2 regions of the Pelagibacterium mangrovi genome follow, and region 2 is predicted to be linked to the other one. Evidence: predicted binding sites of a transcription regulator. Region 2 holds the regulator's gene; the other holds the start of a gene.
The links. Region 2 encodes LexA, which represses DNA repair genes until DNA is damaged. Its sites were predicted from a motif close to TGTTCNNNNTGTGTTCNG; they were not measured.
Positions count from the first base shown of each region.

Region 1 (11,187 bases), on a different contig from region 2:
TGGCGTTTTCCATCCCTTGCGCCGGGCTCGCGGGCGTGTCATCTCATGAGCATGGCGCAGGACAATTCCCCGATCCATTGGGTTTTCGGCTATGGCTCGCTGATCTGGCGGCCGGGCTTTGTGTTCGAGCGCGCCGAGCGGGCGCTGCTGCGCGGGGTGCATAGACGGCTGTGCGTCTATTCGCATCACCATCGCGGCACGATCGAACGGCCGGGGCTGGTGTTCGGGCTCGAACGCGGCGGCGCGTGCGTGGGGATGGCGTTCAAGGTGGCGGAGGAAAACTGGGTCGAGGTGCGCGAGTACCTGCGCGAGCGCGAGCAGGTGACAGGCGTGTATCTGGAGACCCTGCGCCCGGCGCGGCTGGCCGATGGGGAACTGGTCAAAGCGCTGACGTTCGTCGCCGACCCCCATCACGTTCAATATGCCGGGCGGTTGTCGCTTGAGGAGCAATTGGCGCTGGTGGATGGCGCTGTGGGCGATGCGGGGCCCAATGTCGACTATGTGCTCAATACCGCCCGGCACCTGAAGGAAATGGGGATCGCCGACCGGCAGGTGCAGGCGCTGGCGGGAATGATCGAGAAGAACAGGGATGTCGCCTAGGGCCAGGGGCGAGGTTCGGGCACAAGATCATCGCTGATGGTTGGGGCGATGCTGCTGCTGGATTCCGGGAGGCCCTTCGAGCGTAGCTCTCAGGGCGTTCGTGCGCTGTCAAAGCTCCACTGGAGCTTTGACTTCGGCTACGCCGAACCGCTTCTCACTCCCGGAATGACAATTTGGGTTTGAGGCGGCACCTGTGCCCTATCCATTTGCTGCGCTTCCAGCGCCGCGCAAATGCAACACCGGGCCGGGCAAAAGGCGGGTTCCGGACAATCTAGATGATTTTTGCCGCAATTGCGTGCAGAGTGGCCACATAATCGATTCCGAAGCATAGAGGGGAATGCGGCGGTTCGGTCGAGAAGGCGGGTTTGCCGGCAGGGCCGGCGGGGCCGCGATCAGTTCCGTTCAGTCAGGTTTCCGGGCGCACAAGGCGCGGGAAACGCTACAGAGGCCAAATTTGCTCAGACGGTTGCTCGTGACGACACTTCTTCTGGCCGTGCCGGGCGCTACGCCTGCCCTATCCCAAACCTGCGATTCCCTTGCGCCCGGGCCGAGCGGGCGCGTGGTCGCGATTTCGGACGGCGATACCATCGATCTCGATAGCGGGCTGACCGTGCGGCTGGTGGGCATCCAGGCGCCCAAGCTGCCGTTGGGCCGCGAGGGGTTCGAGACCTGGCCGCTGGCCGATGAAGCCCGCGACAGGATCGAAGACCTCGTCATGGGCAAGACCGTGACGCTCCATTATGGCGGGGAAACGCGCGACCGGCACGGACGGGCGCTGGCCCATGTGATGGTCGAGGAGGACGGCGAGACCTTGTGGGTGCAGGCCGAAATGCTGCGCTCGGGTTTGGCGCGGGTCTATTCGTTTCCCGACAACCGGTCCTGCCTCGACGTGCTGCTGGCGGCGGAAGGCGAAGGGCGGGCCGAGCGGGCAGGCATCTGGCGCGATCCCTATTACGCGATCCGCGACGCCACCGAAATCGAAACCCTGCTCGATCGTGAGGGGGGCTATGAGCTTGTCGAGGGACGGGTGATCAATGCCGAGGCGGCGGGCAACCGCGTCTATCTCAATTTCGGGCGGGTCTGGCGCGAAGATTTTACCGTGGTGATCGAAGGCCCCGGCTTGCGTATCTTTCAATCCGCTGGCATCGATCCCTTGACCCTGGACAATATGGTGATCCGGGTGCGGGGCTGGATCGAAAGTGACGACGGGCCGCGCATCGAAGTGACCCATCCCGAGCAGATCGAGGTTCTGGCAAGGCCATGAGCGAAAGACAACTGACACGGCGCGCCTTCCTTTCGGGTTCGAGCCTGATGCTCGTTGCCACCGTCGCCGGCTGCTCGGGGCTGATCGGGGGATCGAACGTGACGACTCGGCAGACCGGCGGATCGGCGCCGGCGGTGCCGGCGGGGACCGACCCCGAGGATGCGGTGATCGGGCTGCGGGAACATCCGCGTATCATCGCCTCCTATGGCGGGGTTTACGAGCACCGCTCGACCGAGCTGATGCTGGCGCGCATGGTCTCCAAACTGCTGGCGGCGGCGGGGCAGCCGGCGACCCAGTTCACCATCACCATCCTGGATTCGAGCGAGGTCAATGCCTTTGCGCTGCCGGGCGGGTTCATCTATGTGACGCGCGGTATCCTGGCGCTCGCCAACGACATGAGCGAGTTGGCGGCGGTGATCGCCCATGAAATCGCCCACGTGACGCTGCGCCACGCGCGGGCGCGCTCGAACCGGGTGCGGACCTCGGAAATCGTCGACCGGGTGATCACCGGGGTTCTGGGCGGGGTGATCGACCCCAATGCGACGGCAGAACGCACGGCGCAGAACCTTGCCGCCTTCAGCCAGAACCAGGAGCTCGAGGCGGATCGGGAAGGCATCAAGATCGCGGCGCGGGCCGGATACGATCCGCATGCGGCGGCGCGGTTCCTCACCGCCATGGGGCGGTTCGCCCAGTTCGTTTCCGCCTCGAACGGGGGGGAGGACTTCCTCTCCTCGCACCCCTCGACGCCCGACCGCATCCAGCGGGCCATCAATGAGGCGCGCAATTACGGGGAGCCCGGCACCGGCACGACCGATCGGCAGGGATATCTTTCGGCGGTCGAGGGGATCACCTTCGGGGATTCCAACAAGCAGGGGGCAATTGTCGGGCAGCGCTATATCAGCCCGCAATACCGCCTGACCTTCACAGTGCCCCAGGAATATGGATTGCAATTGTCCAACCAGGCCGTGGTGGCCGTGGCCGGGGATGGCGCGGCGCTGCGGTTCGACAGCGCCCAGGTGGCCTCGACCACTGCGCTGGCCGATTATCTACGGTCGGGCTGGATTGCCGGATTGCAGCCCGAGACGGTGACGACGCGCACCGTCAACGGCATCGAGACGGCGACCGGGCGGGCCCGGACCGAGGAATGGCATTTCGACGTTTCGGTGGCGCGGGTCGACGGCAACGTTTTCCGCTTCATCTTCGCGGGCCGCAACGACACCCCCGCCTTCAGGGCCGGAGCGCAGCAGACCATCGACAGCCTGCGCCACACCCAGGCATCCGATCTGGCGGCGGTGCGCACCATCAAGCTGGGGCTGGTGCGGGCCGGGGGCGGGGACAATGCCGATACGCTGTCCCAGCGCATGGGCCAGCTCAATCGCGGGCGGGAGCTGTTCCTGGTGCTCAACAATCTGCTGCCGGGCGATCCGGTGGAGAACGGGATGCCGTACAAGGTCGTGAACGTTCAATAGTTTGTCTTTTTCGAAACCTCGCGCATGAGCGCGGGGTTTTTTGCAATCTTTTAACTTGATATTTTTAATCAGGTTATTATCAGCGTGGCGGGAGGATGCGAAAGGATAGCCATGTTGAAATTCATTTCCGCCTTCCTTCTGGCCTTATGCCCTCTCTTTGCGATGGCCCAGGAGACGCGCAGCTTTACCGACGATCGCGGACGGATCGTGGATGTTCCGAGCGACCCGCAGAGGATCGTTTCGCTCGACGATTTGCGACTGACGGTTCCGCTGCTCGAACTGGGCGTCATGCCCATCGCCAGCCATGGGCGCGAGAGCGATGCCGGCCCTTATATCCGTGCTGCCAAGCTGGTGACGGGTATCGATTTTGACAACAGCGACATCGCGTTCGTGGGCAGCGACATCAATGCCGAGGCTGTGCTCAATGCAGAGCCGGACCTGATCATCGTCTATGGCGGGCGTGATCAATTGCTGGGGCAATTGGAACAGATCGCGCCCACAGTGGTGCTCGATCCCATGGCGGATGATTACATGGGAGTTTACGAAAAACTGGCCGACCTCACCAACACCGAGGATACACTTGCGCGGCTGCAGACGCGCTATGAGGCCCAATTGGCCCAGCTTCGGGCGCTCGTCGATACGGGCGCCATCACGGTTTCGGTGATTACTGCCGCGGAAGGAACGATGACAGTGCCGCACACCTTCGGCTCGCTCGGCATCGCAGTGCGAGATGCGGGGTTCAAGGTGCCCGCACTCATGGACGAGCTCGATGTGGGCACTGAAATCAAGCTCAGTGCCGAACGAATCGACGAGATCGATGCCGATCTGATCATCGACAGCTATCGCTCCGACCGGGGCGAGGGGCCGGAGGCGGCCGACGAGCGGATGCGGGAGGTGTTTCCCCAATATTGCGATGCACTCTGGGCGTGCCGGAATGGGCAATATGTTCGTGTGCCGCGCGAGGAATTCTATGCGATTTCCTATTACGGGCTGTCGGCCTCGATCTATACGCTAACCGCGCTGATCTCGGCACAGGACTTTGCCCGACGCGTCGAGTAGACAAAGGAAAAGGCCGGTCCCAGGACCGGCCTTCGTATTTTTGGGGGATCGCCTATCGATCAGGCGGCAGCTTCCTCGGCGTCGGCTGCGTCGGTCTTGCCGCGGCGGGGGCTCTTGGCAAGGTTCTTGGTGATGAGCTTGACGGCTTCGGTCAGGGTCACCTTGTTGACGGCACCGATTTCGCGGCTCATGCGGTCCATGGCCTGTTCGAAGAGCTGACGTTCGGAATAGGACTGCTCGGGCTGGTCCTCGGAACGGTAGAGGTCGCGGACCACTTCGGAAATGGCGATCAGATCGCCCGAATTGATCTTTGCCTCATATTCCTGGGCGCGGCGCGACCACATGGTGCGCTTGACGCGGGCGCGGCCCGTGACGGTTTCGAGGGCCTTATCGACTTCTTCGGGTTCGGCGAGCTTGCGCATGCCAACCGATTTGATCTTGGCGACCGGCACGCGAAGCGTCAGCTTGTCCTGCTCGAAGGAAATGACGAACAGCTCGAGAGTGAGGCCGGCGACCTCCTGCTCCTCGATGGACTGGATAAGGCCAACACCGTGCGAAGGATAAACGATATATTCGCCGGTCTTGAAGCCCGCACGCTGCGTGGTCTTTTTGGTTGCCATATTGGCTACTCCTGTTGACGCCATGACGGACGCATTCGTTTGGGCAGACGCGTCTCATCATCTTTTCGACTGGCCTTCTGGCCGTCAGTCGTACTGCTCTCCCGCCCGGTTCCGAATATTGCCGGTCAGTTTTGCTGGTCTTGGGGCTATGTCACAAAAAAGTGCCCTACGCGGGCACCGGTTAGCGTGAGGCCGATACGACTGGTTGTGGAAACAATACCACAGTTTGATGACAAAATCAAAAGTTACGAATCAGCCGTCCATGCGCCGATTGCGGCGGCTTGGAGGACGCAAACCCCAACATGGGGAGAGGAGGGTGGATTTTCAAGGGGCAAGGGTTGACGGCCCTAACCCAACCATAGGCGATTTGGCGCGCGTGGGGCCTCAATCGCCCTCGCCGGCCTCTTGGGAGAAATATTTCTCGTACTTGCCCTCGACGCCGTCCATTTCCTTGGCTTCTGGCATCTCGTCACGCTTTTCGGTGAGATTGGGCCAGGCGGAAGCGTATTGGGCGTTGATCTCGAGCCATTTGTCGAGACCGGACTCGGTATCGGGCTTGATGGCCTCGGCCGGACATTCGGGCTCGCACACCCCGCAGTCGATGCACTCATCGGGGTGGATGACCAGCATGTTCTCGCCTTCATAGAAACAATCGACCGGGCAGACTTCGACGCAGTCGGTGTATTTGCACATAATGCAATTGTCGGTGACGACATAGGTCATGAGGCGGTAGTCCCAAATAAGCTGGCAAGACGGGAAACGTCGGCGTGAGGGCCAAGCGAATGCTTGCTAAACTCTTTTAAGCCGCCTTTCAAGGCGTTGCGATGCCAAGTTTGGTCGCACCCGGCAATCAGGATTCCGGTTTTTGCGAACTCGAAGGTTTCTCTTTCCATTGAAAGGGAAACAACCTTACTTTTCTAGCTGTCGGGCTTTCGAACCGAAAAAGTGGGGGCCAATTTTTCTGAAAGCCCCTGGGGGGAAATATCGTCGTAAAGCGTCGCCGCGACGGTCGCCGAACCGCGCCGGTCGGCGATGGCGGCGACTTTGAGAACCCGCAGGCGGTTGTTGATCTGGATGGTCAAGCCATCGCCGGGGCCGACGCGATGGTCGGTGGCCAGGACGCGCTGACCGTTGATGCGCACGGCGCCGGATTCGATGAGCTTTTGGGCCAGCGTGCGGGTTTTGGTGACGCGGGCGTGCCAGAGCCATTTGTCGAGGCGCTGGCGGGTGGGGAGATCAGCGGGCATGGCCGGTTCCGAAGCCAGGCACAGTGCTCGATGAGCCCCGGATGCCCTTCTCCCCTTGAGGGAGAAGATGGATCGGCCGAAGGCCGAGACGGATGAGGGGTGCGCCGAGTTTGCCCCTCGAACCGCAGTTGGTTTGGAAGCTCAGCGCACCCCTCATCCGCCCCTTCGGGGCACCTTCTCCCTCAAGGGGAGAAGGGGAACTGGGGGCTGCCCGGCGTTCCGGCCCACCCGCCGGCGTGCGAGCGATAAGGGGCCGGAACGTTCGGGCAGCCCGCATCACTTCCGGGTCTTGAGCGCGGCCAGCGCTGCGAAGGGGGAATCGGGGTCGATGGGTTTTTCGCGGCGTTCGGGGCGGGGGCGGTCGTTGGGGCGGTCCTCGCGGGGGCCCTTGCCGTTGTGGTGGTTGGGCTTGCCGCCCTTGCCCTTGAAGCGCTGCTGGCCTTCCGGGCGCGGGGCGCGATTTCCATCGGGCTTGTTGCGCTGCGGGCGGTTGTTGCGCTCGGGGCGGCGGCCGGCGGGGAACCAGACCTCGTCATATTCGGGCTCGGCCGGTGCAGCCGCTTCGGCTTCCGCCGGAGCCGCTTCCATGGCGGCGGGGACGGGTTCCGCATCGGCGACGGCGATTGAAGCTTCGGCCAAAGCCGCCTCGGCGATGGGTTCGCTCGAAGGGGTGGGCACGGCTTCGACGGGCGCGCCTTCGAGCGCGGCTTCGGCCAGGGCGGTATCGGCGAGAGGTTCGGCGGGCTGGTTTTCAGCCGGCGCGGCCTCGGGGGCCTTGGGGGTGCGGCGGACGCGATAGCCAAGCGACTTAAGGATCGAGGCGAAATCCTCGCCCGCGCAACCCAATAGCGAGGTCATCTCGACGGTGACGCGGAAGCCATTGCCCTCGGCGGCGCCTTCGGGGGGTGGGGTGTCGACAGGGCGGTTGGCGTCATAGGCGACCAGCGGACGGATGATGTCGGCCAGGCGCTCCAAGATATCGACGCGCACGATGCGCTCGCCGGCCACCTTGAAGCCGGCGACCTCATAGAGGCGCTTGTCGAAGCTCTTGTCGATGGGAAAGGAGGTGCGGCCCGACAGGATGATGTGGGGCAGCTCCGTTATGCCGGGCTGGCGCACGCCGCCATTCTTCAAGCCCCAGAGAATCAGCGCCAGCTCGCGGGGGGCGGGCTTGAGCGTCAAAGGGAGGTAGATGTGGTGGGCGCCGAATTTGACGCGGAGCTTGCGCAGCTTGCCGCGCGTGTCCTGATCGAGGCTCTTGACCTCTTCGGCGATATCGGCGCGCGGCAGGATGCCGAGGTTTTCGGCAAGCTGGAAGGCGATGCCGCGCGCGGTGCCCTCAAGCTCGGCGGGCTCGTTCAGAGCCACGATCTGTTCGAGCTGGGTGTTGACGTGATGGCGCAGCCAGAGCGACAGGCGATCCTCGACCTTTTCGAGATCGGGGCCGGTGAGGCTTTCATCGGCAAGGATGATGACGCGCGGGGCGAGAAGGGTCGGGCCTTCGGCCAGCTCGGCAACCACTTCGCCACGCCAGCGGATGACCCCATCGGTGGTGAGGACGAATTCCTCATTGGGGGCGCCGGCCAGCCGATCGGCCCGTTTGGCGATTTCCGGTGCGACGACCGAAGAGGCGGCAGAGCGGAGATTTTTGGAATCGGCCTCGCCCTCGATGCGCGAGAGGGTGAACCGGAACCCTTCGATCGTGCCAATGACATGGCCTTCGATCGTGAGTTCGCCTTTTTCGGTGATTTGGGGTGATACCATCTGCTTGTCTCTTAGATGACGCATCAGCACACTGGTTCGCCTGTCGACGAAACGGGCGATCAGCTTTTCATGAAGGGCGTCGGACAGGGCGTCCTCGATCGCCCGGGTCGTCTCTTGCCAGTGTGCGGGGTCTTCCAGCCAGTCCCTACGGTTAGAAATGAACGTCCAGGTCCGGATCTGCCGGATCCGGTTGGACAGCGTATCGATGTCGCCGGTCGTATTGTCGCAGAACCTGACCTGCTCGGCAATCCAGTCGGCATCTATCCTTCCGGCCAAGGCGAGGCCGGAATAGATCCGGGTGACGATCTCGCCATGGGCGGCGGGGGAAATGTCACGATAATCGGGGATCTGGCAACAGGCCCAGGCCAATTCGGTGCGGGCCGGGGAGGTGGCGAGCCCGCCTTCCTCGCGGCGCAGCAGGAATTCGAGCGCCCGCTGGTCGGTGGCCACGGGCACGCGGGTGAGGCTCTGATGCTCGGGAATCACCTCGAGGCTGGCGTGCAGGGCGACAAGCGAGGAAAAATCGAGATTGCGGTTGCGCCATTGGAGCTGCTTGACCGGCTCGAACTCATGGCTTTCCAGCCGCTCGATGGTTTCATCGTCGAAAAGATCGGTGCCGCCGGTGACCCCGAAGGTGCCGTCGCGCATGTGGCGGCCGGCGCGGCCGGCGATCTGACCGATCTCGGCGGGGGTGAGGGGGCGGAACTGGCGGCCGTCATATTTGGAATCGGAGGCGAAGGCGACGTGGGTGACGTCGAGATTCAAGCCCATGCCGATGGCGTCGGTGGCGACGAGGAAATCGACGTCCCCGTTCTGGAACAGTTCGACCTGGGCGTTGCGGGTGCGCGGGGAGAGCCCGCCCATCACCACCGCAGCCCCGCCGCGCTCGCGGCGCAGCAATTCGGCGATGGCATAGACCTCGGAGGCCGAAAAGGCGACCACCGCCGAGCGGCGGGGCAGGCGGGAGAGCTTCTTGGACCCCGCCCAGGTGAGCTTGGAAAATCGCGGGCGGAACTGGATATCGGCGTGGGGGAGCAGACGGCGGATCACCGGCTCCATGGTCTGGGCGCCCAGCAGCAGGGTTTCGGCGCGGCCACGCGCGTGCAGCAGGCGATCAGTGAAGACATGGCCTCGGTCGAAATCGGTGGCGGTCTGGATTTCATCTACGGCGACGAAATCGGCGCCCACATCGCTGGGCATGGCCTCGACGGTGGCGATCCAATAGCGGGCGGCCTTGGGGACGATGCGTTCCTCGCCGGTGACCAGCGCCACCGATTCGGCCCCAGCGCGCTCGGCGACGCGGTTATAGACCTCGCGCGCCAGCAGGCGCAGCGGCAGGCCGATGATGCCGGAACGGTAAGCGAGCATGCGCTCGATGGCGTAATGGGTCTTGCCGGTATTGGTCGGGCCGAGAACGGCCTTGACGGCCTGCGAGGATAAAGAAGTCATCGGCCTTTGGGGGACAAGGGCAAACGGTAACGGGCTTTGCTGCGCAAGGTGGTGTATCGAAACGGGAAAGGCAATGGGCCGTCGCCCGGCAAATTTAACGTTTCGAACGAAAAAAGAACAAACACGAACCGAATCGCGTTCCGAATCGGAATCACGGTTCGTTCCCTACTGTATGTGGTGGGCCGATTTTATGATTCGCCACAAGGGGATAGCGCCGGGGTGGTGCGGAGCCGAAAACGGGGCCGATTGCGTTCATCTTGGTTGCATTTGCGTTAAAATCGATGGAATCGCCCAAAATGCTAACGAAGCGTGAATGGGTTTTTTCGCCGGCGCTGAAGCGCATAAAGGTGTGGCGGCAGGGATTGTCGGGCCAGGACAAGCATTTGTTGGCAAAAAAGATTTTGACCGTGCCGGAATGGGACAGGGCGCGGAGGCTATAGGGGCGGGGATGGCGAATCGGTTCGTGGTGATTTCGGGGTGTTCGGGCGGGGGAAAATCCACCCTGCTGGCGGAATTGGCGAAACGCGGGTTCGCGACGATTGAAGAGCCGGGCCGGCGGATCGTGGCCGAGGAATTGGAGCGGGGCGGGACGGCGCTGCCCTGGATCGATCTGCGCGGTTTTGCCGAGCGGGCAGTCGCCATGGCGCGAGAGGATTTTCTTCGGGCGGCAAGGGAGGACGGGCCGGTGTTTTTCGACCGTGGGTTGATCGACGCGGCTTCGGCGCTGGCCAATCTCGGCGGTGGGGTGCTCGAGGAGATCGTCGGGGTGGATCGGTATGGAGAGCAGGTGTTTTTTACCCCGCCATGGCCGGAAATCTATGCCGAGGACAGCGAGCGCAAGCACGGGCTGGATGCGGCGGTGGCCGAATATGAGCGGCTGCTGGTCGATTACCGGCGGTTGGGCTATGCGATAGAGCTCTTGCCCAAGGTGTCGGTTGCCGAGCGGGCCGACTATTTGCTGGCGCGGAGCTAGAGCGTTTTCAGCAAAAGTGGGTACCACTTTTGCGGTTCGAAAACGTGACCACTCAATAAGCTCTAAGGCGGCCCGCACCGCGAGGGGCGCTGACCATCGATGTTACGGCTCGATGACGTCCGGCAGTTCCTCTTCGAGGAAGCGGGCGCTGGCCTCGACCACTTCTGCTGCGTCGGCGGGTTCGTCGTGCTCGATGATGTACCATTGGGCGCCGGCGGCGTGGGCGGCGGGGAGGACTTCGGACCAATCGATGGTACCGGACCCCACGGCGGCCCAGCCACCTTCATCGGTTTCGCCTTCGGGTGCGTTGTCCTTGGCGTGGATGGCGAACAGGCGGCCGTCGAAATTTTCGATATATTGGGCCGGATCGAGGCCGGCGCGGTCGATCCAGGCGATATCGAGCTGGGCGAGCACGCTGGGGGCGGCGTCCAACATCACTTCGAGGGCGGTCTGGCCGTCGAACTCTTCCATTTCGAAATCATGGTTGTGATAGGCGAGGGTGATGTCTTCGGCTTCGAGCTGGCCAGCGAACTCTTCGAGTTCTTCGCCCAGAGCGGTCCAGCCTTCAGCATCGGTCGGGCGGGCGCCCGGAGCGAGATAGGGAACGGTCACGACCTCGTTGCCAACGGCTTTATTGAAGGCGATCACGTCCTCGATATTGGCGCGCAGCGCGTCGAGCTGCACATGGGCTGAAATCGCCTCGATGCCGTGGCTGTCGAGCAGTTCACCCAGATCGTTGGCG
Region 1 is NZ_JBAFXA010000001.1:152,316-163,502, forward strand. It holds gene V4T21_RS00770 (gamma-glutamylcyclotransferase) at 46-600, shown strand; gene V4T21_RS00775 (thermonuclease family protein) at 1,073-1,864, shown strand; gene V4T21_RS00780 (M48 family metalloprotease) at 1,861-3,333, shown strand; gene V4T21_RS00785 (ABC transporter substrate-binding protein) at 3,445-4,392, shown strand; gene V4T21_RS00790 (CarD family transcriptional regulator) at 4,452-5,012, opposite strand; gene fdxA (ferredoxin FdxA) at 5,397-5,735, opposite strand; gene V4T21_RS00800 (RNA-binding S4 domain-containing protein) at 5,930-6,259, opposite strand; gene V4T21_RS00805 (helicase-related protein) at 6,536-9,472, opposite strand; gene V4T21_RS00810 (AAA family ATPase) at 9,921-10,445, shown strand; gene V4T21_RS00815 (sugar phosphate isomerase/epimerase family protein) at 10,548-11,187, opposite strand, start outside.
Region 1: a site for LexA is predicted at 9,575-9,592, ahead of V4T21_RS00805 (helicase-related protein). Genes of this name have one in related genera too.

Region 2 (11,187 bases):
TCTTTTGCTGCGAGTCGGGCATATGCCGACCAGCTCTCGGCCAGCGGGGCAGGGGTCGTTCTGGTCACCGCCGAGCTCGCGGAGGCAGTGGCGCAAGATGCGTTGGCAGTCGTGTGCGCAAATCCCTATGACGTTTTCGTCGATGTGCTCAACGTGCTCTATCCCGATGACAGCGCAGCGGTCGTGCGGTCTTCGACGCGGACCGAACCGGCGCCGCTCATCGAGCCGGGGGTGATCATGGGGGCGGGCGTCGTGATCGGCGCCGGAGCGCAGATCGGATCGGGCACCGTCATCGGCGCCAACACCACCATCGGCGCAGGCGTTGCGATTGGGCGGAACAGCGTCATCGGCTCCAACGTCTCGATCGAATGCGCTTATCTGGGTAACGAAGTCGTCCTGCAGCCCGGCGTGGTGATCGGCGCGGAAGGTTTCGGCTTCCAGTTACGGGCCGACAGGCACCGCAAGATTCCGCAACTGGGCCGAGTCATCATCCAGGATCGCGTCGAATTGGGCGCCAACACCACTGTCGATCGCGGAACGCTTGGGGATACCGTAATCGGCGAGGGTTCCAAGATCGACAATCTTGTCCAGATCGGCCACAACTGCCATATCGGGCGCAACTGCGTTATTTCCGGCATGTGCGGGCTCAGCGGCTCCACCATTCTCGAGGATGGTGTGGTGATGGGCGGCAATGTCGGAAGTGCGGGACATCTGCGCATCGGTGCGAATTCCCGCATTCTCGCGCGTTCAGGAATTACCCACAGCTTTCCGCCGGGCTCCAATATTGCCGGAGCGCCCGCGCAGGATGTAAGGATGTGGAAGCGCGAGATCGCGGCGATCAGACGACTGGCGAAAGGGGATAAGGTTTGAGTACGCTCAGTGAGGATACGGCCCGGCAGGCCGGAGAACTCTCCAGCATGGAGATCGACGCGATTCTCAAGGCGCTGCCGCATCGCTATCCCTTCCTGATGATTGATCGGATTATCAATATCGATGGCGACGACTCCGCTGTCGGCATCAAGAACGTGACCTACAATGAGCCGCAATTTCTCGGCCATTTCCCCGGCGAACCGATCTTTCCCGGCGTGCTGATCATCGAGGGGATGGCCCAAACTGCGGGCGCCATCGTCATCAACCTCGAAAACCAGTCGGGCGGGCGGCATATCGTTTACCTGCTGACCATCGACGCGGTGAAATTCCGCAAGCCCGCCAAGCCCGGCGATCGCCTTGAATATCACATAAAGAAAATTCACCGTCGCAAGACGGTCGGCCGCTACGAAGCCAAGGCGATCGTGGATGGCACCGTGGTTGCCGAAGCCGAAATCGGGGCGATGATCGTCAGGGAACAAGAGTGACCGCAGCAATCCATCCAACGGCCATTGTCAGCGATCATGCGACCCTGGGCGAAAACGTTTCCATTGGGCCTTATTGCATCGTCGGCGCCGACGTGACGCTGGGTGACGAGGTCAGGCTCGTATCGCACGTTTCGGTCGATGGCCGCACCGCGATTGGCGCCCGGACGACCGTTTATCCGTTTTCTTCGATCGGCCACCCGCCTCAGGATCTTAAGTTCGAAGGGGAACCGAGCACCGTCACTATCGGCGAAGACTGCGTGCTGCGCGAATACGTCACCATCAATCCCGGCACCGCCGGCGGGGGCATGGAGACGCGGGTCGGCAACAACTGTCTCTTGATGGTGGGCGTGCACATCGCGCACGATTGCCGCGTTGGCAATTATGTGGTGATGGCCAACCAGGCCTCGCTTGCCGGTCATTGCGTGGTTGACGATTACGTCAGGTTCGGCGGAATTTGCGGCGTGCACCAGTTCGTCCGCATCGGGGCCCATGCCTTCGTCGGCGCCATGTCGTTCGTTGAAAACGATGTGATCCCCTATGGCTCGGTGCTGGGCAATCGCGCCTATCTCGGCGGCCTGAATCTCGTGGGCCTTAAGCGCCGGAAGTTCGATCGCGAGTCGATCCATGCGCTTCGCGCCGCCTATCGGATGATCTTTTCCAACGAAGGTACGCTGCGCGAGCGCATCGAAGACGCTGCCGAAATGTTCAAGGATGAAAAGCTCGTCGAAGACGTCATCGATTTCATCCGCACGCCATCCGAACGCGCACTTTGCATGCCGCGAAACGGAAACGGCAGCTCGACGGACGAATGAGCGGGCCCGGGCGGCTGGCCCTGGTCGTGGGGTCGGGCGACCTTGTGCCCCAGGCGATTGCCGCAGCCAGAGCCGCAGGGTGGGAAATCCGCGTTCTGGCCCTGCATCCAAGGGCCGACCTGGCCAGCGAAGACCCGTTCTCGATCAAGGTCTCGCGCCCCGATCAGGTTTTGCGCGAAATCCGCAAATTCAAGGCGACCCACGTCTGTGCCGTAGGCGCCATGCATATGTCGGACAAGGAGCGTGAAACCTTTGCCGAGTTCGCCGGCGAAAAGGAAGCGACTGGCAAAGGCGACAGCAAACTGTCCCAACTCGGCTCGGCCCTCCTTAAAATGCTCGGCCTGCCGTTTATCGGTGTCCATGAAATCGTCGCCGATCTTCTCGCGCCCGAAGGGCAGATCGGGGCCGTTCCCCTGGAAGGCGATCTGCGCCGCACCGCCGAGTTCGCCTTCAACATCGCGCGCAAGGGGGGAACGCTCGATCTGGGGCAGGCTCTGGTGGTGGCGGGCGGGCGCGTCGTGGCCACCGAGGATATCGGTGGCACTGACGAATTGCTCGAACGTTGCCGCGTTTATCGCGAGCGGGGTTTGATCGGCAATGGGCGCGGCCATCTTGTGCTGGCTAAGACATCGAAGCCTGGACAGCCCCTGCACATCGATCTTCCAGCCATTGGCAAACGAACTATAGAACTGGCCGAGCAGGCGGGAATCGAGGCGATCGTCGTCGAGACTGGCCGCACGCTGCTCATCGGACGCGCCGAGCTCGTTGCTGCCGCCGATGCCGCCAGCATCGCGATCCTTGGTCTGATGGCCTCGGATGACTAGCGTTTTTATCCTCGCCGGCGAGGCTTCGGGCGACCGCATCGGTGCCAATTTGATGGCCGGTCTTAAGGAGCGCCGCGCAGATCTAACCATCACGGGAGTGGGCGGCGATGCCATGGAAGGCGAGGGATTGTCCTCGCTGTTCCCGATGGATGACCTCGCCGTCATGGGCTATCGCGACGTGATACTGCGTTTGCCGCTGCTGCTCTGGCGCGCCCGGCAGGTGGCGTCCACCATCCTGCGACAACGCCCTGATGCAGTCGTCCTTATCGACGCACAGGTCTTTTCCAAAGTCGTCGCCCAATCCCTGCGTCGGCGCGGCTACAAGGGACCGATCATTCTCTACGTCGCTCCCGCCGTCTGGGCCTGGGGCGCCGAGCGGGCCAGGAAACTTGTGGGTATTTTCGACGAAATCCTGTCCGTTCTTCCGTTCGAACCCGAAGCGATGCGACGGCTGGGTGGACCGGAAACCGCCTATGTCGGTCACCCGGCGCTCAAGCAATACCCCATGCGCGAAGGACAACCGAAAGCCGGCCCGCTTCTGCTGCTTCCCGGCAGTCGGTCAGGTGAAATCGCACGGCATCTGCCCATGCTGGGCACCGCCGCCGAACAGCTTGCCCCGCTTCCTTCCATAACCGGCTTCGCAATTCTTTCGACGCGCTCGCAAGCCGCCCGCATCAACAGGATGGTGGCGCAATGGCCGTTCCCGGTCTCCGTGCTCGTCACCCAGGAGGAGCGGCAGCAGGCATTGCAGGAGGCGGTCGCCGCAATCGCGGCCAGCGGCACGGTCACCCTGGAGCTCGCTCTTGCCGGGGTTCCGCAGGTGCTGACCTATGTTGCGGAGGGCGCGCAGGTGCGACTTTTCGAAAAGGCGACAACCCAATTCATAGGGTTGCCCAACATCATCGCCGGTCGCGATGTGATCCCGGAGGTCCTTTTTGTCCACAATGGCGACGCCGACAAGCTCGCCACCGTGACCAAATCGTTGATCGGAAATTCCAAGGCTCTTGCCGCGCAAGTCGCGGGCTTTCGCGACATTCGCGCGCTCATGGAAAAAGGGGCGCCCGAAGCGCCCCTTCAAAATCCGATCGACAAGATTATCGGCTATCTGCCCGCTTAACGCTGGGCGATATCCACATAATCGCGGGTCGTGGCGCCATGGTAGAGCTGGCGGGGACGGCCGATCTTTTTCTGCGGATCGGCGATCATTTCCTTCCACTGAGCAATCCAGCCCACCGTGCGCGACAGCGCGAAGATGGCGGTGAACATGGAGGTGGGGAAGCCGATGGCATCGAGAATGATGCCGGAATAGAAATCCACATTCGGGTAGAGCTTGCGATCGACGAAATAGGGATCTTCCAGCGCGATCTTTTCGAGCGCCTGGGCGACCTGGAGCGTGGGGTTGTTTTCAACGCCCATCAGTTCGAGTACTTCGCGCGCCGATTCCTGCATCACCGCAGCGCGGGGGTCGTAATTTTTGTAAACCCGGTGCCCAAAGCCCATCAGACGGAACGGATCGTTCTTGTCCTTGGCGCGCTCGATGAATTCGGGAATGCGATCCACTGTGCCGATTTCGCGCAGCATGTTGAGCGCCGCCTCGTTCGCGCCGCCATGGGCCGGACCCCAGAGGCAGGCGACGCCGGCCGCGATACAGGCAAAAGGATTGGCGTCGGACGAGCCGGAAAGACGAACCGTGGACGTCGAAGCGTTTTGCTCGTGATCGGCATGGAGCGTGAAAATCCGATCCATCGCCTTGGCAACCACTGGATCGATCTTGTACTCCTCGGCCGGAACCGCAAAGCACATGTGCAGGAAGTTCGAAGCGTAATCGAGATCGTTGCGCGGATAGACGAAAGGCTGGCCCACCGAATATTTATAGGCCATGGCGACGATGGTCGGCAGCTTGGCGACCATGCGAACCGAGGCGATTTCGCGTTGCATCGGATCGGAAATGTCGGTCGAGTCATGATAAAAGGCGGCCATGGCGCCGACCACGCCGGTAACCACAGCCATCGGGTGGGCATCGCGCCGGAAACCGCGGAAGAAATAGTGCATTTGTTCATGCACCATGGTGTGCCGCGTCACGCGGTTTTCGAAATCCGCGAGTTCGGGCTTGCTCGGCAATTCGCCGTAAAGCAGCAGATAGCACACTTCGAGATAAGAGCTCTTGTCTGCCAATTGCTCGATCGGATAGCCGCGATAGAGCAGTTCGCCCTTGTCGCCGTCGATATAGGTGATGGCGCTATCGCACGCAGCGGTCGAGGTGAAGCCGGGATCGTAGGTAAAAAGACCGGTTTTCGAATAAAGGGAGCGGATATCGATCACATCCGGACCGACTGTACCGCTCAGCACCGGGAACTCGTAGGTCTCATCGCCCAGAGTTAGCTTTGCCTTAGTATCGCTCATGAAGTGCCTCCCGATTCATCGGCCCAGCGCCGTCGCGAGCAGCAGGGCTCGCCCGATCTGAGCACGCACAACGACTTCGTAAAATGCTTCGCTTGGGTATCCGAAATTGCGGAGCCATGCAACTGCGTCATGGCTCTTGACCTATAGGTAAGACGAATGGCTGATGGCGGTCAGGCCTGCGCACTCGCGTGGGTTACATCCGCCAACCGCGCCAGGCTCTCTTCCCTCCCGATCAGAACCATCACCTCGAAAATACCGGGGGAAATGGTGCGTCCGGTAAGCGCGGCGCGCAGCGGCTGGGCAATCTTTCCGAGCTTTAGGCCGACGCTTTCGGCATAGGTGCGCACGGTGGCGTCGAGCCGTTCAACATTCCATCCATCGAGCGCGGCAAAGGCCTCGGTGAGAGCCATGAGGTGTCCCAGGCTTTCCTCAGTCAGGAGCTGGGCGGCTTTTTCCTCGATGGGCAGAGGGCGTTCGGCATAGATGAACTGGGCCAGATCGATCAGTTCGAGAATGGTTTTGGCGCGCGGCTGCAATTCCGGGAGGGCTGCCAGTGCCGTGTCCTTGTTGGAAACCAGCCCCGCATAGTCGGCGTTCCGGCCGGTCTCCGAGGCTGTATCGACCATGACCTCATAGAGGCGGGTGGGCTCGGCCGCGCGAATATAATGCCCGTTGAGGTTGTCGAGCTTGACGAAATCGAAGCGCGAGGGTCCTTTGTTGAGTGCCTCGAGCGAGAACCATTCGACCATCTGATCGGTGGAAAATATTTCGTCGTCGCCATGGGCCCAGCCCAGCCGGGCCAGATAATTGCGCAGCGCTTCGGGCAGATATCCCATCTGCCGATAGGCCTCCACGCCCATGGCGCCGTGACGCTTGGAGAGCTTGGCGCCGTCCGGACCGTGGATGAGGGGGATGTGGGCCATCTCGGGCACATCCCATCCCATCGCCTGATAGATGACGATCTGCCGGGCGGCGTTGGTCAGATGGTCGTCGCCGCGAATGATGTGGGTAACGCCCATATCGTGGTCATCGACAACCACGGCGTGCATGTAGGTGGGAGTGCCGTCGGACCGCAGGATGATGAAATCATCGAGGTTCTCGGCCTTGAACACCACATCGCCCTGCACCCGATCCTTGACGATGATTTCGCCGGTTTCCGGCGCCTTGACGCGTATCACCGGCTGCACGCCCTCTGGCGCTTCGGACGGGTCGCGATCGCGCCAGCGTCCGTCATAGCGTGGGGGACGGCCCTCGGCGCGGGCCTTCTCGCGCATTTCGGTGAGTTCGTCGGGCGTGCAGTAGCATTTATAGGCATTGCCCGAGGCGAGCAATTCGCGCGCCACCTCTGCATGCCGATCGGCGCGGGCGAACTGGCTGATCGGCTCGCCGTCCCAGTCGAGCCCCAGCCAGCTCATGCCGTCCAGAATTGCCGCCACGGCGGCATCTGTCGAGCGCTCGCGGTCGGTATCTTCGATGCGCAGCAGCATTGTCCCGCCGGTCTTGCGCGCGAAAACCCAATTGAACAGAGCCGTTCGGGCGCCGCCGATATGCAGAAAACCTGTGGGAGAAGGCGCAAAGCGCGTGACGACGGGTTTGGACATAAGGCTTACCGCTTGGAGATTTGCTGGCCCCGTGTGTACCATAGCGCCCGCCGAGCGCAAGGGTGGGGGTGTGCGCTATAATGGTGGACTTTCCGGTCGCCAGAAATCTCGACAATGCCCGGGCCGTCGGCCCATTGGGCCGACTCCGGGCGGCGCGTTCGGTGCTGGTTTGCGTGTTGGCGAAGGCGATCGCGGACGCGGTGACCCAGAGGCGCAATTTCATCCTCTGGCCGTTCGCGATGATCGTCGGGCTCATTATCTACCGCATACTGCCTATGGAACCCGCTCTGCTAACGCTGGGCCTGGGGATTGGCGCGGCCCTCATCCTTGCCATATCCGGCCGCAATAGCGTCGGCATACGCGAAGCGGCTTTGCTGGGCCTGCTGGTCGGGCTCGGCATGATGTTACTGCCGGTCCACGGGGCGCTGTTCGGAACACCGATGCTGGAAACGGCGCGATACGGCACGTACACCGCCCGCATCGACGCCGTGATCTTCAATGATGGCGAGGAGCAGCGTTGGATACTCTCCGATATTGCGGCTGCGGAGGGGATGGCGGATTGGACCGTGCCCGACATCCGGCTGGCCCGGGTGAGCGTATCGGGAGCCTACGCGGTATCGAGTGGCGATACCATCAAGGCGCGCATCCGCTTCTATCCCGTTCCGGCGCCGGCGGTTCCTGGAGGATATGATTCCCAATTCATAAGTTATTTCGATGGTATAGGGGCTTATGGAAATGTTTTGGGCGAGGTTTCGACCGCGGCGGCGCAGGAGAGCGACCTATCACGCTTCGTCAACGACATACGCGGCGCAATCACGGCACGACTCGTCGCCCAACTTGGCGACAGGATCGGCGGTATCGCGGCAGCGCTCATCACCGGCGACCAAAGCCGCATCAGCGAAGCAGATTACGATGTGATGGCCGAGGCGGGGATCGTGCATGTGATCTCCATTTCGGGACTGCACCTTACCCTTGTCGCGGGCACCATGTTTGCCGTTGTCCGCTTCGTTCTTGCATTGAGTCACCGGCTGCCCCAGCGTTTCCCTGTCAAAAAGATCGCCGCCGGTTTCGGGATCGTCACCGCCTTTGCCTATATGCTGCTTTCGGGCATGGTTATCCCGGCGGTGCGGTCCACCATCATGCTGGCTTTGGTCTTCGCGGCGATAATCGCCGGGCGGCAAGCCCTCACCATGCGCAATGTGGCGATCGCCGCGCTGATCATCATCATCTTCGAGCCCTCGACCGTATTCCGGGCGTCGTTCCAGCTTTCATTCGCCGCCGTTGTCGCGCTGATAGCGGCATATGAACTGGTTCGGCGACGGCGGGACAATCGAGAAACACCGGTTCGCGCCAAGGCTTTCGGCATGACGATCGGTGTTGCGATGACCAGCGTCATCGCCGGATTGGCGACGGTCGTCTTCACGGCCTATCACTTTCAGCAGACGGCACCATTCGGTGTGGTCGGCAATCTCATGATCATGCCGATTGTGAGCTTCGTGATGATGCCGGCGGCGTTGCTCGGCACGCTATTGATCCCGATTGGGCTTGATGTTTTGCCCTACGCGGCCTTGGGCTGGAGCATCGAGGCAATGCTCTGGTGCGCCGCCTTCGTGCGCGAGTTGAGCGGCGGATTCGATCCCAGTCCGATCCTCTCGCCAGCCGCCCTGATTGTAGCCCTGGCTGCGCTGGCGTGGCTTGCCTATTTCCGCAATAGGATACGGCTTTCAGGCCCCATACTCGCCGTTCCGATCATCACGATCTTTTGCATCGAGCGGGCGCCCGACATATTTATCGCCGACCAAAGCCAGGCCGTTGCGGTCCGCCACGACGGGGCGGTCGCCCTGATGGCGGGCCGAAACGGCACATTCGCCACCAACGTCTGGTCGGAGCGCTACATCACTTCCATAGCGGACAGTCACGATGCAACCCGCTGCGATAGCCTCGGCTGCGTGCTCGAAACCGATCAGGGATACACGATCGCCCTCGTCAAGGACCGATCGGCATTCGATGAGGATTGCCGGATCGCCGACGTGGTGATCGCCCGCATCAAAGCGCCTGAAGTCTGTCGATCAGCCGCCCATCTGGTCATCGATGCATCCGAACTTGCGCGCTACGGGGCGCATATGGTCGACTGGAATGGTCCCGAGGCTTCCCCCACCATACGGACCGGGATCGATACGCCCTCGCGCCCGTGGCGGCTGGCGTCGGATTAGGAAAAATTCCGTCATCCCAAAGTCCGGGACTTATAGTCTTTGCGCTGCTCAATAGCGCCGCAAAAGTCCCACAAGCCGCCCCTGAACCTTCACGCGATCCGGCCCGAAAATGCGGGTCTCATACGCCGGATTGGCCGCTTCGAGCGCCACGGCATTGCCCTTCTTGCGCAGACGCTTGAGGGTCGCTTCTTCGTCATCGACCAGAGCGACGACGATTTCACCATTGCCTGCAGCGTCCTGCTTGCGGATCAGCACCGTGTCACCATCGAAAATACCGGCGTCGACCATCGAATCCCCGCGCACTTCCAGCGCGAAATGCTCTCCGGCACCCAGCATCTCAGGGGGAACGGCTATCGAGTGAGAGTGAGTCTGGATCGCTTCGATGGGAACACCAGCCGCGATGCGCCCCATGACGGGAATGGAAACCGAACCACCATTTTCCGCAGTGGCGGCCACCGGCTTGGCGGGAACCTTGCCCAGATTACCTTCGATGACGCTCGGCTCGAACCGCGCCTTGCGGCCGCCCAAGGACGGATTCATCGAATCGGGAAGCTTGACAACCTCCAGCGCGCGCGCCCGGTTGGGCAGGCGGCGAATAAACCCGCGTTCCTCAAGGGCCGTGATCAAACGGTGAATCCCCGATTTCGACTTGAGATCAAGCGCTTCCTTCATTTCGTCGAAAGAGGGCGGGATGCCGCTCTCCTTCATCCGCTCATGAATGAACATCAGAAGTTCGTGCTGCTTGCGCGTCAACATTGTCGGGCCCCTCGGCGGCGTAGAATCGGAACAAATATTGAACTTTTATACGTGTTCCGGAAATGTTCTGCAAGTGTTTCGATAGAATTACATTCGTGCGGAACATTGAACGCGCGACGCGGCTATGATCTTCAGATCTTGGTTCGGCAGGAATTTTCGGCGCAGGACCGGGAAATGCTTGCGACAATGACCGACGGTCAACTTGCTCCGGTGGCCACCTCGGCACGATGCACGGCCTGTTCGGAACGGAGCTCCTGGGTAACCTCGGGCAGACGGCTGTCGCACGAGCCGTTGTGGTTCACGATGGAGGAGACGATGTCATACGCAGCTTCGGCCAACACCCAGCGGATGCCCGCATGCAGCCCTTCCTGCGACTTGTCGCCGATCCGGATATCGTAAAGATCGTTCGAAAAGAAGCGGAAGACCGAGGCGTAAACCTCCGTCCCGACAGCCTGTTTCGAATAGGTGCCTGCGCGCACGATTTCCGTCGATTCCGTATCGGTGACCCGCAGATCGACCGCGGCGGTGAGCGCATAAAGCCGTGCACCGCCGCCGATCCCTGCGATCAGCGCCTCCGCGCCGCCCGAATAGGTATTGAAATCGAGCTGCGTGATTGCTCCGTCGATGACGTAGTCGGAACCCCGCATCGAACCCGGCGTGATGGGCCGGAAATCCACAGTCTGGTTGCCGACAGTAACCGAGCCCCCATCGCCGAGAATCTGCTCGCGGGCGCGGGCGATCTCCCATTCGGTGACGACGGTATTGGAGCGATTGACCTGACGCACGCCGGCCTTCTGCAAGGCAGTGACAAGCATGCCGGCCACGTCACGGGGCACCACGCCACCTTCTTCGGACGTGAACTTGTTGGTCTGGTCGGTCACGGTGTGGACCGCGAAAACAATGCCCGAACGCCTTACTTCGGGGGTCTGGCTCAGGCAGAGCAGGGCGTCGTCGGCCGGGGTTGTCGTGGCCAGGGGCACGGGCCCGTAGAACTGGGCGGAAGGGCGGCCCATCTCGCCCCAATGCACGCAACCGCTCAGGGCAAGCGCGGTTATCGCGGCGACGGGTGCTTTGAGGATCAGCATACTCCGAACATGCCCCCGGTAATATCGAAATCAGAGCAGGTGCTCGTCTGCTCCTGATTGCCGTTGTTGGTCTGGGTCACGGTTATGTTGTTGTTCGAGCCGCTGACATTGATCGAAACGGCGTTACCGGTTTGACCG
Region 2 is NZ_JBAFXA010000003.1:231,844-243,030, reverse strand. It holds gene lpxD (UDP-3-O-(3-hydroxymyristoyl)glucosamine N-acyltransferase) at 1-870, shown strand, start outside; gene fabZ (3-hydroxyacyl-ACP dehydratase FabZ) at 918-1,355, shown strand; gene lpxA (acyl-ACP--UDP-N-acetylglucosamine O-acyltransferase) at 1,352-2,167, shown strand; gene lpxI (UDP-2,3-diacylglucosamine diphosphatase LpxI domain-containing protein) at 2,164-2,991, shown strand; gene V4T21_RS06295 (lipid-A-disaccharide synthase) at 2,984-4,108, shown strand; gene gltA (citrate synthase) at 4,105-5,394, opposite strand; gene gltX (glutamate--tRNA ligase) at 5,565-6,995, opposite strand; gene V4T21_RS06280 (ComEC/Rec2 family competence protein) at 7,076-9,208, shown strand; gene lexA (transcriptional repressor LexA) at 9,257-9,964, opposite strand; gene V4T21_RS06270 (CsgG/HfaB family protein) at 10,162-11,049, opposite strand; gene V4T21_RS06265 (hypothetical protein) at 11,043-11,187, opposite strand, start outside.